3 regions of the Peribacillus sp. NJ11 genome follow, and region 2 is predicted to be linked to each of the others. Evidence: riboswitches for the same ligand, from Rfam matches in the RefSeq annotation. Region 2 holds a riboswitch; each other region holds the start of a gene.
What was found. A riboswitch is a leader RNA that binds a small molecule or an ion and turns the genes downstream of it on or off. The one in region 2 is predicted to bind S-adenosylmethionine.

Region 1 (6,282 bases), 1.9 Mb from region 2:
TAATGATACGGAAGCGATCCGGGAATTATATGTAACGGTGCTCGCCAACTTCTTCTCGAGTACGATTAATATCTTCGGCGTTCTGATTGCTTTGTACATTCTGGATGCACGTGTCGGTACCATTGGGCTTTTACTCATTCCGATCATCGTTATCTGGACGACGGTATACCGTAAATTCGCCTCAAAATATAATCACATCATTCGGGAACGGGTCAGCGATATTAATGGGATGATCAATGAATCCATTTCTGGAATGAGCATCATTCAGGCATTTGGACGTGAAAAGGAGACGAAGCAATCTTTTGAAAATTTGAACCGGGAGCACTATTCCTATCAAAATAAAATGCTCCATTTGAATTCGTTGACGGGTGGAAACTTAATTGGTGTCATTAAAGTTCTGGCGCTAGTGGCATTCGTCTGGTATTTCGGGGGGATTTCCCTTACAGCGAGTTCAGCCATTTCTTTAGGGATGATGTATGCAATTGTTGATTTAATCAGCCGCCTGCTTCATCCGCTTCACGGAATCGTCAATCAGTTCGCTAACCTAGAACAGGCACTTGTTGCAGGGGAGCGGGCATTCAGTTTATTGGATGAGCAGGGATTGGCAGTCAGTGATGAAAACATATCCAGATACAAAGGAAACGTGCAATTCGAAAATGTTTCTTTTGGCTATAAGGATAATGAATATGTGTTAAGGGACATTTCCTTCTCAGCTAAACAAGGGGAAACGATCGCTTTAGTTGGCCATACTGGATCAGGAAAAAGTTCCATAATGAATTTATTGTTCCGTTTTTATGACAGTAGTGAAGGGCAAATCAAAATTGACGGAAGAAATATTTTGGATATTCCCCATCAAACGCTTAGGGAGCATATGGGAATCGTCCTCCAGGATCCCTATTTATTTACTGGCACCATCGCTTCCAATATCAGTCTGAATCATAAAGGCATCACAAGGGAAATGGTTGAAAAATCATTAAGGGATGTAGGGGGCGACAAAGTGCTGAAGCATCTTCCTTTAGGGCTGGATGAACCTGTGATTGAAAAAGGAGGAACGTTGTCTTCTGGACAGCGGCAGCTAATCTCTTTTGCACGTGCTCTTGCATTCAATCCGGCGATATTGATTTTGGATGAAGCGACGGCAAGCATCGACACAGAAACCGAGGCAATTATCCAGAAGGGAATGGAAGTGCTGAAAAAAGGGAGAACGACCTTCATCATTGCACATAGACTCTCCACGATTAAAAATGCCGACCAAATTCTTGTACTGGATAAAGCGCGGATTGCTGAGCAAGGTACACATGAAGAATTAATGGAACTAAAAGGGAAGTACTATCAAATGTATGAGCTGCAGGCTGGGCCGCATAAAGGGATGGCCGGTTGAAACACAATTGAATAAGTATGGATAATCAAGATTAAACTTATAATGAAGGTGCCGTTATTGGCACCTTCAAGTACAATACTTGATAATAGTAATCATTACGTTTAACATATACCTATACTAACGATGAGGTGATAATAGTGAAACAAGAAATTCATCCCGATTATCGACAAGTAGTATTCATGGATACCAACAGCGGTTATAAATTTTTGACAGGTTCCACGAAAACATCCAATGAAACGATCGAATGGGAAGACGGCCAAACGTATCCATTATTAAAAGTGGAGATCAGTTCGGATACGCACCCTTTTTATACTGGAAAGCAGAAGTTTGCTGAAAAGGGCGGACGGGTGGATCGTTTCCTGGATAAATATAATATGAAGAAAAGAGAGTAAGGCCATCGGGAAATCGTTAGCCTTTTGTTATGGATGGGTTGAACAAGAATTTAAATGATGCAAACAAAAAGGGTGCCCATAAATATGGGGCACCCCTCCTTTTTTCATTTCGCAGCAATTGCTTCCCCTTTTGCAATATTTACAAGGGCCGCATCGAAGTCCTTGATTAAATCGTCCGGATTTTCAAGTCCGACAGAGAGACGAAGCAAGCTGTTCGTGATGCCCCGCTTTTCCCTTTCATCAGCAGGCATGGCAGCGTGGGACATTTTGGCCGGGTAGGATAATATGGATTCGACAGCTCCAAGGCTTACGGCAAAAACAGGAAGCTCGACAGTGTTCACGAAAGAGCGGAAGACTTCTTCGCTTACCAATTCAAATGATAGGACCGCACCGGCTCCAAGTGACTGGCCTTTCTGGATGGCGTGCTGTGGATGATCTGCTAGGCCGGGATAATACACTTTTTTAACCAAGGGCTGCTTCTTTAAGTAGGCGGCAATCTTTTCTGCCCCTTTTTGGGAGTGCTCCATTCTAACGGACAAGGTTTTCAGACCTCTCATTACTAGCCAGGCGTCCTGGACACCAAGAATCGCTCCAAAGGAGTTTTGGAGGGAACCGAGTCTTACTGCCAATTCCGGATCTTTCACTACAGCAAGTCCAGCTACCACATCACTATGTCCGGATAAAAACTTCGTCGCACTATGAAGGACAACATCAGCGCCCAGATTCAGGGGTTTCTGTAATGCTGGCGTCAAGAATGTATTATCAACAAAACTTAAGGCCCCGGCTTTTTTTGCGATTTCACAAACGGCTTTAATATCGGTCACTTTAAGTAATGGATTTGAAGGCGTTTCGATGTATATGGCTCTCGTATTTGGCTGAATGGCCGCTTTGATGCTTTCAAGATCCGTCATATCAACGAAAGTATGCTCAATATTGAAACGTGTCAAAACACTTGTGACCATCCTGAACGTTCCTCCGTACACGTCTTCGGAAATGACGATATGGTCTCCGGCAGACAACAGCAGGAAAGCTGTTGAAATGGCTGCCATTCCTGATGAAAAGGCAAAACCGTGTGTGCCTTCCTCAAGTTCGGCAATGATATCTTCCAGCGCTTCGCGAGTTGGGTTCCCGCTTCTGCTGTAATCATATTTACCGAATTGATCGATATCGGATTGATGGAAAGTGGAAGCGTGCTGAATGGGGACGCTCACACCGCCTGTTGCCGGATCGAATTTATGTTGATTATGGAGTAATTTGGTTTCAAAGCTAAAATCATGATCGGTCATCGTAGTGCCTCCCTTTTTACGTGTGCGAATGCTTCCTGTAAATCCTGAATCAAATCGTCGCTGTCCTCAATGCCGACGGAGAAGCGAAGCAGGCGATTACAAACCCCATTGGCCGTTCTGACTTCAAGAGGTATATCGGCATGTGTTTGTGTAGCAGGATAGGTGATGAAGCTTTCGACCCCACCAAGGCTTTCTGCAAACGAAATTAATGAGAGTGATTGTAAAAATGGGTTGACCGCCGCTTCTTCAATGATGCGGAAGGAAATCATGCCGCCCCTACCGGGATACAATACGTCCGTAACGCAATCATGTTCCGACAAGTAATCTACAAGTACCTTTGCATTCTTTTCATGACGATCCATCCGCAATGCCAGGGTTTTCATTCCGCGCATCAACAGCCAAGAATCAAAGGGGCTCAAGACAGCACCAGTACCATTATGATGGAAGGCAAGTGCATCACATAATTCCGCGCCGCTGGCCACGATCAGTCCGGCCAGCACATCATTATGACCACCGAGATACTTGGTAGCACTGTGAATCACAATATCCGCTCCAAGCAGGATGGGTTGTTGAATAAGAGGCGTGTAAAAAGTATTATCAACGATTAACAATAAATCAAATCGTTTGGCCAATGCGGCAACGGCGCTAATATCCGTTTGCTGCATAAGAGGGTTAGTGGGAGTTTCAATGAAGATGGCTTTCGTGTGAGGAGTGATGGCTTTTTCGATATCCTCCAAACAACAAGTGTTCACATAGTCACACTGCAACCCCCATTTCTTAAAACCTTGTTCTAACAGACGATATGTACCCCCATAAAGATCTTCGCTGACAATCCATGCATCACCTGATTTAAATAAGGCCAGTATAGTAGAAATGGCTGCCATTCCTGAACTGCAGGCATACCCTTGGTCGCCTTTTTCCAGATCGGCGATGGATCGTTCCAATAGTTGGCGTGTAGGATTACCTGTCCTTGTGTAATCGAATCCAGTCGATTGACCGATTCCTTCGTGGCGAAAAGCAGTTGAAAAGTATACCGGCGGATTGACTGTTCCTGTCGCCGTTTCGCTGCGATTTCCTAATTGAGCAAGATATGTTTCAGTTTTGTACATAGTTTTCACTGCTCCTTTGAGTTATATAAAATAAAAAAAGTCTTCTTTAAGAAGAAGACTTTGATTAAGTAGGGACGAGTCATTCTTCTTATCTTCCAAGTTCACAAACTTGTGGAATTAGCACCTTTTCATTGGTTTGAAACAAATGAAGGTTGCTGAGGTGTCATCGGGCCATTCCCTATACCTCTCTCGATAAGAGTTTAGATTATTCAATTTCTTTTGAATTTACTATAAATACAAAATACTGTCAAGAACAAGTTTGATGGATATTGCTTCGATGTTCATGACTAGGTCTATTGGAGCCTAGCGGTGTCAACACTTTACGTGTCTAAAAAGAATATCCGGAATTTGCATGTGGTCAGGGATAATCCTGAATGATCCTGTTGAATGAATTAATTGAATTTTTCAGAAAAAGGGGAGGCCTGGCCGGATATTTTTGCTTTAAAATAATAAAGTTTGTACAATGTAAGGAGAGAGAATAATACGACATTATTCATTTCATATACTTAAGGTCTTCGATGAATAGTGCAAACATAGGAGGAGAACACATGGATTACAGAATCGAACGAGATACGATGGGTGAAGTGAAAGTTCCTGCCGATAAATATTGGGGAGCACAGACCGAGAGAAGCCGTAACAATTTCAAAATCGGTAATGAAAAAATGCCGATTGAATTGGTTCGTGCATTTGCATACGTTAAACAAGCTGCGGCAAAGGTTAACTATGATCTCGGTGATCTTTCAGAAGTTAAAAAGAATGCCATCGTTAAGATTTGCGGCGAAATCCTTGAAGGTACGCTTGATGAACATTTCCCGCTTGTAGTTTGGCAAACGGGAAGCGGGACGCAAAGTAATATGAACGTGAATGAAGTGGTCGCTAACAAAGGGAATGAATGGTTAAAAGAAAATGGTGAATCGGAAACACTTCACCCGAATGATGATGTAAACAAGGCACAAAGCTCCAATGATACTTTCCCGACCGCCATGCATATTGCAGCCTTTATGGAGGTCGCTGAAAAGTTGGTTCCTGCCATCAAAGCACTTCGTGATACATTCGATTCAAAAGAAAAAGAGTTTTGGGATGTCGTGAAGATTGGCCGGACACATCTTCAAGATGCAACACCACTGACATTAGGACAAGAAATTTCTGGCTGGAAAGCGATGCTTGATAAAGATCTAGCGATGATTGAGGAAAGCAGCCAAAAATTATTGAACCTGGCTCTAGGCGGAACGGCAGTAGGAACCGGAATCAATACAAAAAAAGAATTCCCGGGACTTTCCGCAAAACAAATTGCAGCGGATACAGGACATCCTTTCGTCACATCGGATAATAAGTTCCATGCATTGACAAGCCATAACGAAATCGTTTATGCACACGGTGCTTTGAAAGCATTGGCAGCGGATTTAATGAAAATTGCGAACGATGTCAGATGGCTGGCAAGTGGTCCTAGAAGCGGAATCGGCGAAATAGCCATTCCTGAAAATGAGCCAGGCAGCTCCATCATGCCGGGTAAAGTCAATCCAACACAGAGTGAAGCGCTTACCATGATTGCGACACAAATCGTTGGTAACGATGCTACAATTGGATTTGCAGCAAGCCAAGGTAACTTTGAATTGAACGTATTCAAACCAGTCATCATCTATAACTTCCTTCAAACAGTGAAATTATTGACGGAAGGCATTCACTCTTTTAACATTAATTGTGCGGTTGGCATCACTGCAAATGAAGATAAGATCAAAGAAAATGTAGATCGCTCCCTTATGTTGGTAACAGCATTGAACCCGCATATTGGTTATGAAAAAGCAGCCAAGATCGCCAAAACTGCATTCAAGGACAACTCTACCTTAAAAGAAGCGGCCTTGAAATTGGAGTTCCTCACGGAAGATGAATTCAAAGCATGGGTCGATCCCGCTGACATGGTTAATAAATAATTCCATAGGAGTGCCCTCCCGCCGGTTTTAGGGAGGGTGTTTCCATGTGTTAAAATAATGAAAGCAACAAATACTGAGATCATAAGTATCGGGAACAGGAGGAATAACAATGTCTTTATGCCCGCTTTGCAACGGTCTAAGAAAAATTCATGTAAATTGCCCGGAATGCAGCAGCAATCTTGA
Region 2 (6,282 bases):
AATTAAGGATTGTTTCCCAAGGCGTCCACGCCACTGTATTTGAAAAAAGTCCGCTTTTGCTTGATTGGTAAGCCAGACCAATTCACCGTCCAACTGCAGTGGGAGGTAATCTTCCAGGTCCAGATCTTTGATGTAAGCAATGATTTCTGGGAATAAGGGTGATAACTCCTTCTCATTTCGACTCGAGATGCTTATCGTATCGGAGTCTATCGTTAAAATTGCCCTAAAGCCGTCATATTTGATTTCATAACGCCAATCCTTGGAGTTAGGGGCTTCAGGGTAATAGGTTGGCAGCATCGGTTTCATTCTGTAATTACCTCCGCAAATAATTGATAACATTATTTTGCCAAAAAAACGAAGTGTTAGAGTTGGCAATTGTTTTTTCGGTTTTTTTTTAACAAAGGGGAATAATAAAATTGATTTTCTCTTTAAAAATAAGTTATGAGGTGACGAATATGCATACGATGTGGAAGGGGAGCATATCATTCGGTTTGGTGAACATTCCGATCAAACTTCATGCTGCAACGGAAGATAAGGATATATCTTTAAGGACGTTGCATAAGGAGTGTCATTCACCGATTAAATACGAAAAGATGTGTCCGGTTTGCCAAAAAGAAGTGGGAAAGGACGATATAGTCCGCGCTTTTGAATATACAAAGGGAAAGTTTGTTGTATTGGAAGACAGTGAACTAGAACAGCTAAAAAAACAAAATGAAGAAAAAGCAGTGGAAATCGTGGATTTCGTTAAAATTGAAGAAATAGATCCCATTTATTTCAACCGAAGTTATTATATGTCCCCTAATGACGGTGGGATAAAAGCTTATTCCCTTTTGAGGCAGGCCCTAAAGGAATCGAATAAGGTTGGGTTAGCGAAAATCATCATTCGCTCAAAAGAACAAATGGCGGTAATCCGAGTTGTTGATAATACCTTGGTGATGGAAACGATTCATTACCCGGATGAAGTACGCTCCACAGCGGATGTGCCGAATATTCCTGCCAACGATACCATTGTAAAAAAAGAAATCGATACGGCCGTGTTATTGATAGATCAATTAACGACTACTTTCGATCCGACAAAATATACCGATGACTATCGAACCGCTTTACTTGATTTGATTGAATCGAAGAAAACGGGACAAACGACGATTACAGCCAAAACAAAAGAGCCAGTTTCCAACAATGTAACCGATTTAATGGAGGCTTTACAGGCATCCATTGACCGAACGAAACATGATGAACCGGAAAAGAAAAAGACTACCCGAAAGAAAGCGGCACCGAAAAAAAAGAAACAAGCATAAACAGGAAGCTGAGCGGAAGACGCATGATGTCGCTCGGCTTTCTGCTTGTTTTAGCAAGGGATCTTGCCTTCTAATAAGGTAATGAAAGTGACTTAACAGGGAGAGAATTACATAGGGAAGGGATTACAAATAGGTAAGTGGATCACGATGTAAGGAACTGAATGGAATTAAAAGAAAATGATGGATGGAAATGAAGGCAAAAAAATTCGCTCCCTAAAGAGCGACAATGAGGAATTCAATCGTGAAAATCAACATATAGGCGAACGGTTGTAGTTTTCGACTATATATTGTGTTCATATTCTACCATATTTAATTCTGAAATAGCAACAAAATTACTGAAACTAACCTATGAATTTTTCTGGAAATCAATGATATTTCGCCAACTTGGGGCTTTTGCCCTTCTAAACTGCTATATTCCCATAAAAAACTACAGAACAAAATGGATTTTTAGTATAATTTATACATATATAATGATGATATAAATTAAATAAGAATGGAAGATGTAAAATGGAAAATGGAAAAATTGAATCGCTTCATGCCGGAAAGCCCAAACAGGAAAATTTTTCGAATATCGATATCTTTTCAGCGATGGATAAACAAGCAGTGGATGACGTGATAGTAACTAAATCAGGCATAATGGGTGATGGGGTAGGTAATGTAAAGTTCCATGGAGGTCCTGATCGGGCTTTGTGTTTTTACCCCTTTGAGCATTACTCATTATGGAATGAAAGATTCGCTAAAAAGCTAGATATCCCTGCATTCGGTGAAAATTTAACTGTAGCGGGGATGAGGGAAGAAACAACGTATATCGGTGATATTTATCAAATAGGCGAAGTGATTGTTCAAATTAATCAGGGGAGGATCCCTTGTTCGACCATTTCCCACTTCAATCAGGAACCTAAGTTTTTGGAATTCGTGCTGAAAACGAGTTACACTGGTTATTTTGCAAAAGTCATTCAAGAAGGAACGATAAAGAAACAAAACGAAATCGTGCTAATAGATCGTTTGCAAGAAAAAATTTCGGTTCATTATGCAACAGAGGTGATCCTACATAACCGAGATGGGCTGGAAGGCTCAAACGCGTTACTTACACTAGACTCGTTAGCGGAAGACTGGAAACAAAGGATAGTGAAGAGAGTTCAAGCTGCAAAAGAGTGAATGAATTTTGCAAAAGTGAAAAAAATGACGATCAGGTATTGAAATTGACAGATTATTAATGTAAATTAAATATAATCAAATTTTGAAATCTTGTGAAAATTATATAATTGGATCTTATCGAGAGAGGTGGAGGGACTGGCCCGAAGAAACCTCAGCAACCAGCTTAGGCAAAGGTGCTAAATCCAGCAAGCAGAGCTTGATAGATGAGGAGAATGTTTCAAAAGACCTTCTTCTTTGAGAAGGTTTTTTTTCTTTTCTCTCATACTCATATAAAACGACAAAAACAGGATTGTTTTTGAGAGAGGGTGTAATTATGAATTTTCGTAAAGAATTGAAAGAAAGAATGCTGGTTGGAGAAGGGGCAATGGGGACTTTACTGTACTCTTATGGCATCGATCAATGTTATGAGGAATTAAACTGCACGAACCCAGATCAAATAGAGTCCATCCACCGTGCCTATTTGGAAGCTGGTGCAGATATCCTTCAATCGAATACATATGGAGCCAATTTCAATAAATTGAAACGGCATGGACTTGAAGATGAAGTAAGCAGAATAAATCGCCAGGGAGTCATCCTTGCTAAAAAAGCGGCAAAAGGAAAGGCATATGTCTTCGGTACCATAGGGGCACAGCGGAGTATCAGGAAATCGGATTTAAGTATGGAAGAGATAAAGCGAGGTTTTCGTGAACAGCTATACAGTCTGTTGATGGAAAACCCGGATGGGATTCTCTTGGAAACATTTTATGACCTGGAAGAGCTGGAAACCGTTTTGCAAATCGTTAAAAATGAAACTGGACTGCCGATCATCGCAAATGTTTCGATGCATGAACTGGGAAATCTTCAAAATGGAATCCATTTAAATGAAGCCTTTCAAAAACTCGAGCAATTGGGTGCCGATGTTGTTGGGGTGAATTGCCGACTCGGTCCACATCATATGATTCGGGCCTTGGAAGAGGTGAGTTTGCCAAAGCAAGCGTCGATTGCCATTTACCCTAACGCCAGCCTTCCGGATTATGTGGATGGAAGGCTTGTCTATAAAGCTGTGCCGGAATATTTCGGCTCAAGTGCCCTAGACCTTCGTGAGCAAGGTGCCGCGATCATAGGAGGGTGCTGTGGAACGACTCCCCTGCATATTCAAGCTGTAAAGAATGCGATTGGAAGTTTGGCTCCAGTAAAAGAGAAATATACGAAAGCCCGTGAAATAGAAATAATTGAAGTGAACGATAGAGAATTGGAACTCCCTCTGTACGAAAAGGCCAAAACAGAAAGGACGATTCTTGTTGAACTTGATCCTCCGAAAAAGTTGGGAATAGAGAGTTTCATGACTGGTGCCGAGGTTTTGAAAAAAGCAGGGGTCGATTCCATTACATTGGCGGATAATTCACTTGCTTCACCAAGGATATCGAATGATGCACTGGCTAATTTGCTGAAGAACCAATTGAATGTAAAGCCGATGGTGCATATAACATGCCGGGATCGAAATTTAATTGGCCTGCAGTCACATTTAATGGGCCTGCAGACGGTTGGGCTGGATGAATTATTGATCATCACCGGAGATCCCTCTAAAATTGGGGACTTCCCGGGAGCCACTTCGGTTTATGATTTATCGTCGTTTGACCTAATAAGCATGGTCAAACAATTTAATGAAGGTCTATCCTATTCCGGTCAGAGTTTGGGCCAGCGGGCTAATTTTAAAATTGCCGCCGCTTTTAATCCCAATGTGAAATATTTGGATAAAGCCGTACAGAGAATGGAAAAGAAGATTGCCTGCGGTGCCCAATCCTTTTTGACACAGCCAATTTATTCAGTTGAGCAGATTGAAGAAGTTCATGAAGCTACAAAACATTTAGAAACCCCGGTTTTCGTCGGTATCATGCCATTGACAAGCACACGGAATGCCGAATTCATCCATAATGAGATCCCGGGCATCAAATTGCCGGATAATGTCAGGAGGGCCATGGCTTTAGCGGGGAATGACCCTGTAAAGTCAAGAATTGAAGGGGTGAATATCGCACGCGAGCTAGTCGACGCGGCAAGGGAAAAATTCAAGGGCATATATTTAATCACTCCGTTCCTTCGCTATGAAATGACGGCGGAACTTACGAAATATATTAGAAAAGTCGATAGTAAACATACATCAGAGGTGGCAGTACATGAATAAAAAAGCGATTCAAGATCAGTTGGATACTAAGATTCTCCTGCTCGATGGAGCGATGGGAACCATGCTTCAAGCGGAGAATTTAACAGCAGAGGACTTTGGCGGGGAACAATTCGAGGGTTGCAACGAGTATTTATCACTGACACAACCAGAAATCATCCAATCCATCCATGAAAAATATTTAGCAGCAGGTGCTGATATCATTGAAACAAATACCTTCGGAGCGACTAGCATCGTTCTTGAGGAATACCAAATAAGCACGATTGCCTACAAGCTTAATAAAATTTCAGCTGAGCTTGCCGTTAAAGCATGTGAAAAATATTCAAATGATGATTGGCCAAGATATGTAGCTGGCTCGATGGGGCCCACCACAAAAACGCTATCCGTAACAGGTGGAACGACTTTTGATATTTTAACCGATTCTTATAAAGAACAGGCACTCGGTCTTTTGGATGGCGGGGTAGACTTGTTATTGGTGGAAACCTGTCAGGATATGCTTAATGTCAAGGCAGCCTTTTCTGGAATAAAAGCAGCCTTCGCTAAATCAGGAAAAGATGTGCCTGTCATCATATCAGGTACGATCGAACCGATGGGGACGACACTTGCTGGCCAGTCGATAGAAGCTTTCTATTTATCGGTTGAACATATGAAGCCCGTGGCTGTCGGCCTGAATTGTGCAACAGGACCGGAATTCATGATAGACCATATCAGGACACTTGCAGATATAGCCAATAGCGCAATCAGTTGTTACCCGAATGCCGGGCTCCCGGATGAAGAGGGTCATTATCATGAGTCACCGACTTCCCTTGCAGAGAAAATGAAGCAATTTGCCGAAAAGGGATGGGTCAATATCATTGGGGGTTGTTGTGGTACTACGCCAGAGCATATTAAAGAACTTGTCAGGGTCCTTGAAGGCATTCAGCCTCGTACAATTACCGAATCAGCCCATGGGCATGCCGTATCAGGCATAGAGCCACTCATTTATGATGATTCAATGCGTCCTTTATTCGTAGGTGAGAGAACGAATGTTATCGGATCTCGAAAATTCAAGGAGCTGATTCGTGGAAAGCATTACGAGCCAGCTGCCGAAATTGCACGTGCCCAGGTAAAAAAAGGCGCCCATGTCATTGATATCTGTCTTGCTGATCCTGATGGGGATGAGCTTGGTGATATGAAGGAGTTCGTAGAAGAGGTCGTCAAAAAAGTGAAAGTCCCATTGGTCATCGATACTACAGATGAAGCCGTACTTGAACAAGCATTAAAACATTCACAAGGAAAATCCATCATTAATTCCATTAACCTTGAAGATGGTGAAGAGCGCTTTGAAAAAATAGTGCCATTCGTCCATCAATACGGGGCTGCCGTTGTCGTAGGAACCATTGATGAAATTGGGATGGCCGTCGATGCTGAGCGCAAATTGGAAGTGGCTACACGTTCTGTGGATTTGCTCGTAAATAAGTATGGACTAAACAAAAGTGACATCATTTTTGATCCGCTAGTATTTCCTGTAGGTACGGGTGATGAACAATATATCGGTTCTGCTTTAGAAACGGTGAAGGGAATTAAGGCAATCAAAGAAAAGTTTCCGGAATGCTTAACGATACTTGGCATATCGAATGTTTCATTCGGTCTGCCAGCGCGTGGAAGGGAAATTCTAAATGCCGTTTT
Region 3 (6,282 bases), 1.7 Mb from region 2:
GTCAAGCTCTGCAACTGGCACGGGGGGAGCGGAAAACCAATGAAGAAAGGACCAAGCAAGAGCTTGGTCCTTTTGTGTACAATTTATTAAGCTGTCGGTCCGCCAAGTTCTTCGATTTCACTTGGAACGCTACCGAATTTCTTGAAGTTTTCACGGAATTGAGCTGCAAGAGCTGTTGCTGCTTGTTTATAAGCTGCAGGATCTGCCCAAGTCTTGATTGGTTGAAGCACTTCGTCAGGAACTCCAGGAACATGAAGCGGGATATCCAAACCGAAGATTTCATCCTTGATCGTTTCGATGTTCGCTAATTCACCTTCAAGTGCCGCTTGTACCATCGCACGAGTGTAAGCAAGTTTCATACGGCTTCCGGTTCCGTATGCTCCGCCAGTCCACCCAGTGTTGACAAGGTATACTTTTGCATTGTGCTCGTCAATTTTATCACCAAGCATCTCAGCATAGCGTTGAGCGGGAAGCGGTAAGAACGGTGAACCGAAGCAAGTGGAGAATGTAGCTTCCGGAGAAGTTACCCCTCTTTCAGTACCAGCCAATTTACTAGTGTAACCACTTAGGAAATGGAACATTGCCTGTTCTTTGGAAAGCTTGCTGATTGGAGGCAGAACGCCTGAAGCATCAGCTGTTAAGAAAATGATTGTATTTGGGTGTCCTGCAATACTTGGGTTCACGATGTTATCGATCGCTTGCATTTGGTATGCAGCACGGGTGTTTTCAGTCAATGAACTGTCATCATAGTCCGCTTCACGTGTATCCGGGTCCACAACTACATTTTCCAATACGGCACCGAAGCGGATCGCATCGAAAATTTGTGGTTCTTTTTCACGTGAAAGGTTGATCGTTTTCGCATAGCAGCCACCTTCGATGTTGAATACACCGTTAGAAGACCAGCCGTGCTCGTCATCGCCAATCAGTTTACGGCTAGTGTCTGCGGATAAAGTTGTTTTACCTGTTCCAGACAGTCCGAAGAATAAAGCGACGTCCCCTTCACGTCCTACGTTAGCAGAGCAATGCATTGGAAGGATTCCAGCCTCTGGAAGTAAGTAGTTCATGATCGAGAAGATCGATTTTTTCATTTCTCCTGCATATTCCGTTCCGCCGATCAGGATGGTACGGCGTTCAAATGAAACGATGATGAAAGTTTCAGATGAAGTCCCGTCCACTTCTGGGTCTGCTTTGAAATTAGGTGCCGAAAGAATTGTGAATTCAGCTTCGTGACCTCTTAATTCCTCTTCGTTCGGACGGATGAACAAAGTATGGGCAAAAAGATTATGCCAAGCATATTCGTTAACAACTCGGATTGGAAGACGTGATGATTCGTCTGCACCAGCGAAACCTTTGAAAACGAAAATCTCTTCTTTTGCTTTTAGGTAGTCAACTACTTTATTATATAGTTTATTGAACACATCTTCAGAAATTGGCTGGTTCACTGAACCCCAATCGACTTTATCCTTAACGGATGCTTCTTCCACGATATATTTATCTTTAGGTGAACGACCAGTATATTTGCCGGTTTCAGCTTTTACTGCGCCAGTTGATGTTAGTACGCCTTCATTTCTGCTTAATACTTTTTCGACCAATTGAGGAACTGAAAGTTGAGTTTGAACATTGTTTCCTGTTAATAACTGGTGTAACTCATTAGAAACATCTACAGAATTCATATATGAGATACCTTCCTTTGTTTAAGTTTTTATATTACAATTAGTATAACACATTCATTTAAATAGTCTATACTATTTCTTTTAATTTGTGATTATTTTCAACTGGTTGCGTTAATCATTTTTCATTATTAAGGCGCAGGAACCGAGTCATTACTATTGCATATACTTACATGGAGTGAAAATTTTATTTTAAATAGGAAGTAATTAAGCAACATATTTCTAATTGGCCGTTCCTGTTAGTATGCTTTATTTTCTATTATTAATGGCAATTTTCAACATTTCTATTCGCAGTCTGCCTTGGAAACCCTTTGAAGACGCTGAAACAACCCGTTTTTTCAAGTGGGGGGATATGTTCTTTTTAGAAAAACATTGACAAGTTCCAACCTGATACGATATTATCTTAAATTGTACGGATTCTCTTATCCCGAGTTGGTGGAGGGACAGGCCCTTTGAAACCCAGCAACCTGCCATATTGAACTTGACTCCAAGATCGATCGCCGAAAATAAAGCGATGTTCTTCAAGGAATAGTGGTGATGGTGCTAACCTGAGCAAGGTAAAAAACCCTTGAACGATAAGAGTGAAAGGATAGAAGACAGAATTTTAAACCTTTCCTCATTTGCCAGGGAAGGTTTTTGTGTTTTTATAAGTAATTCTGTGTCTATAGTTGAAACTAATGAGGGAAACGAGTTCCGTAAAAATCAGGCTTATGCCTACAACATACTAACTTCCAAGGAGGAAATATGATGTCAAAGAAACGTCTATTTACTTCTGAATCTGTTACAGAGGGCCATCCGGACAAAATTTGTGATCAGATTTCAGATTCCATTTTAGATGCTATCCTTGCTAAGGATGCAAATGCACGTGTTGCGTGTGAAACAAGTGTAACAACAGGTCTTGTGCTTGTTGCTGGTGAAATTACAACATCCGCTTACGTGGATATTCCGCGTATCGTTCGTGATACCATTGCAGGAATTGGTTACACACGTGCGAAATACGGTTTCGATGCTGAAACTTGTGCTGTATTGAGTTCCATTGATGAGCAGTCTGCCGATATCGCAGCTGGCGTCGATAAAGCATTGGAAGCTCGTGAAGGAAACATGTCAGAGGAAGAAATCGATGCAATCGGTGCAGGGGACCAAGGTCTTATGTTCGGATTTGCTTGTAATGAAACAGAAGAGCTTATGCCGCTTCCGATTTCATTGGCACATAAACTTTCATTCCGCTTGGCTAAAGTTCGTAAAGATGAAACTCTTGCTTACTTACGCCCTGATGGTAAAACACAGGTAACTGTGGAGTATGATGAGAATAACCGTCCTGTACGTGTAGATACGATCGTTATCTCTACACAGCATGATGCAGAAATTACGCTTGAACAAATTCAAGCCGATATAAAAGAACATGTGATTAAAGCAGTTGTTCCAGCTGAATTGATCGATGCTCAAACTAAGTACTTCATCAACCCGACCGGCCGTTTCGTAATTGGCGGACCTCAAGGGGATGCTGGTCTTACTGGACGTAAAATCATCGTTGATACGTACGGCGGATACGCTCGTCACGGCGGTGGTGCATTCTCTGGTAAGGATGCTACTAAAGTTGACCGTTCTGCGGCATATGCAGCGCGTTACGTTGCGAAAAACATCGTTGCCGCTGGCCTTGCTGACAAAGCGGAAGTTCAATTGGCATACGCAATTGGTGTGGCAGAGCCTGTATCGATCTCGATTGATACATTCGGAACTGGTACAGTTAGCGAAGAAGTCCTAGTTGACCTAGTTCGTGCAAACTTCGACCTTCGTCCAGCTGGTATCATCAAAATGCTTGATCTTCGTCGCCCAATCTACAAACAAACAGCTGCATACGGACATTTTGGCCGTACAGATGTCGATCTTCCATGGGAACGCACGGATAAAGCAGAAACATTAAAAGCACAAGCATAATCCATAGAAAAAAGGTGTCCCGCAAAAGCGGGGCACCTTTTTTCTATGGATTAATTTTGCCTTCAGGGGGAATAATTCAAGAAATCGATAGTTACTCTAGAGTTAGGAGTTTACTCGTGAAATTGGAGCAAATACTCGCGAGTTAGGAGCAAATACTCGTGAAATTGGAGCATTTACTCGCGAGTTAGAAGCATATACTTGTGAGTCAGGGTCGTATACTCGTGAAATTGGAGCAAATACTCAGAGTTAGGAGCAAATACTCGTGAGTTAGGAGCATTTACTCGTGAGTTAGGAGTTTACTCGTGAATTGAGTATATACTTGTGAGTCAGGGTCGTATACTCGTGAAATTGGAGCAAATACTCGTGAGTTAGGAGCAAATACTCGTGAAATTGGAGCATTTACTCGCGAATTAGGAGTATTTACTCGTTAGTTTATTTTATTCGTTCTGCCGTTTTATAGTATTGTCCTTTTTCGGCATATTCGCGTACGATTCGTTCCATATCCTGGCGATCTTCTTCGTTGATTTCGCGAATGACTTTAGCTGGGCGTCCGAATGCCAACATGTTCGGTGGAATGACTTTACCTTGGGGAACGAGACTGCCGGCACCGATAAAAGCCCCTTCGCCGATTTCCGCTGCATCAAGCACAATCGATCCCATGCCGATCAAAGCTCCTTTACGGATTTTGCAGCTATGTAAAATGACCTGATGGCCGATGGTCACTTCATCCTCGATGATCAATGGATTATTTGGGCTTTGGTGCAGGACGCTATTATCCTGTATACTGACTTTTTTCCCTATGATGGTTGGGGATACATCACCGCGAATGACGGAATTGAACCAAATTGATGATTCGTCACCAATTTTCACATCACCTGTGACGACAGCATTTTCAGCAATATATGCGCTTTCAGCGATTTCAGGTTCTTTGCCTTTAAACGGATAAATAATCATTTTCAATCATTTCCTTTCCGAAGTTAATGTTTTTATGTATTATTTTAATATACCGTATGCAAATACACTTAGCTATTTATAATACCAATGTACAACTTGTTAGATTTCTTTTTTGTCGAAAATCACGAATATGGTTATAATTTATATATATTATTTTAACTATCATGGATCGTATACAACAAGTGAAATGTGAAAGGGGGATTTCGAATGTGGAAATGGGAGACAGAAGGAGACGCAAAAGGCGTCATTGTCATCATTCATGGGGCTATGGAGCATCACGGCCGTTATAAGTGGGTTACACAAATGTGGCTTTCAGCCGGATACCATGTGGTCATGGGCGACCTTCCTGGGCAGGGAATGACAACACGCGCCTACCGGGGACATATCGATTCCTTTGATGAATATTTAGATGAAGTGAAAAGCTGGATAGAAGATGCCTACGAATATTCGCTACCGGTGTTTTTACTTGGTCACAGCATGGGCGGTTTGATCTCGATACGCCTTCTTCAGGAAGAGGAATGGGACATTGCAGGGGTGATTCTATCTTCACCATGCTTAGGCCTCATGACGAAGCCGCCGAAGTTCATGACAGCCCTCTCTCATGGTTTGAACATCGTGATGCCAAAGTTCAGGGTAGATTCCGGGTTGACACCTGAAATGGCAACGAGAAGTTCTGAAGTTCGTGAATCCGATAGAAACGATACCCTATATATCACAAAGGTTTCGATTCGTTGGTATCGCGAGCTTGCACAGGCTATGAAGGATGCTTTTGAAGAGATTCCCGAAATTCAGGATGTACCGCTTTTGGTCATGCAGGGCGGAGATGACAAAATCGTGAATAAGAAGGCGGTTCGTGAGTGGTTTAATTATAACTTGGCCAGTGAAAAGCAATATAAGGAATGGCCGAAGCTTTATCATGAAATCTTTAACGAGCCAGAGCGTGATGATGTATTTCAATATGCACTGAGTTTTGTTGAAAATCGTTTAAAGATATTAGGGTATGTCGTTTGATCGGTACATACTGCGGGATATAATGAAAAAGCTGCCGAAGTGAGACCTTTGGCAGCTTTTTTTATTTGGATCAACCTGTTTTTGTAAGCAATTCGTTCGTCTTGATGACCGGTGCACGGAATACATTACAAGTATCTTTTTATAATGTGGAGGATATTGGCGAATAGGTCTAGTCATTTTCATATTTTGTTCCATGCACCCTTCGAGTGGGGGCTTAAACGAATGTCTAATGCAAAAACACCGTTACTAAAGAACGGTGTCATGCGTGATCATCTCTTTTCAATCGCCACGATGAATGGCGGATTGTTGGCTTGGTTGATGAAACCGTATTTCAGGATATGCGCTTTCTGTTGAGGAAAGTCCCGTACATAATCCATCAATGCATCCCGTTCTTCAGATCCCCCTGGATGTCCATGGTAAATGACGAGGATGATAATGCCTTCTGGTGCCAGCATCTCGAACAGCTGTTCAATGGCCGATATCGTCGTATCTGCTTGGGTGATGATTGATTTGTCTCCGCCAGGAAGGTAGCCTAGGTTGAATATGGCACCTGTGATCTTTCCGGAATGTTCTTGCCTGATGTATTTGCTCAATTGTTCATGCCCATCGTGAATGAGGGTGCAGTGCGCTTGTAAATTCTCGGCCTTCAGTTTCGCCGCTGTGGTTTGGAGGGCTTCTTTCTGAATGTCAAAACTATAGACATGTCCGT

Region 1: linked by a shared signal. The riboswitch ahead of QUF86_RS26735 (methionine biosynthesis PLP-dependent protein) and the one ahead of QUF86_RS17440 (bifunctional homocysteine S-methyltransferase/methylenetetrahydrofolate reductase) in region 2 are both predicted to bind S-adenosylmethionine.
Region 3: linked by a shared signal. The riboswitch ahead of metK (methionine adenosyltransferase) and the one ahead of QUF86_RS17440 (bifunctional homocysteine S-methyltransferase/methylenetetrahydrofolate reductase) in region 2 are both predicted to bind S-adenosylmethionine.

What each region holds. Positions count from the first base shown of each region.
Region 1 is NZ_JAUCFO010000001.1:5,463,572-5,469,853, reverse strand. Features, by position in the region: gene QUF86_RS26750 (ABC transporter ATP-binding protein) at 1-1,381, shown strand, start outside; gene QUF86_RS26745 (type B 50S ribosomal protein L31) at 1,519-1,773, shown strand; gene metC (cystathionine beta-lyase) at 1,878-3,059, opposite strand; gene QUF86_RS26735 (methionine biosynthesis PLP-dependent protein) at 3,056-4,168, opposite strand; SAM riboswitch class I at 4,254-4,367, opposite strand; gene fumC (class II fumarate hydratase) at 4,717-6,099, shown strand; gene QUF86_RS26725 (hypothetical protein) at 6,209-6,282, shown strand, end outside.
Region 2 is NZ_JAUCFO010000001.1:3,515,669-3,521,950, forward strand. Features, by position in the region: gene ligD (DNA ligase D) at 1-306, opposite strand, end outside; gene ku (non-homologous end joining protein Ku) at 456-1,298, shown strand; gene QUF86_RS17435 (MOSC domain-containing protein) at 1,806-2,456, shown strand; SAM riboswitch class I at 2,568-2,666, shown strand; gene QUF86_RS17440 (bifunctional homocysteine S-methyltransferase/methylenetetrahydrofolate reductase) at 2,770-4,617, shown strand; gene metH (methionine synthase) at 4,610-6,282, shown strand, end outside.
Region 3 is NZ_JAUCFO010000001.1:1,811,908-1,818,189, forward strand. Features, by position in the region: gene pckA (phosphoenolpyruvate carboxykinase (ATP)) at 87-1,673, opposite strand; SAM riboswitch class I at 2,090-2,252, shown strand; gene metK (methionine adenosyltransferase) at 2,415-3,608, shown strand; gene QUF86_RS09005 (gamma carbonic anhydrase) at 4,041-4,559, opposite strand; gene QUF86_RS09010 (alpha/beta hydrolase) at 4,770-5,573, shown strand; gene mnmM (tRNA 5-(aminomethyl)-2-thiouridylate-methyltransferase MnmM) at 5,843-6,282, opposite strand, start outside.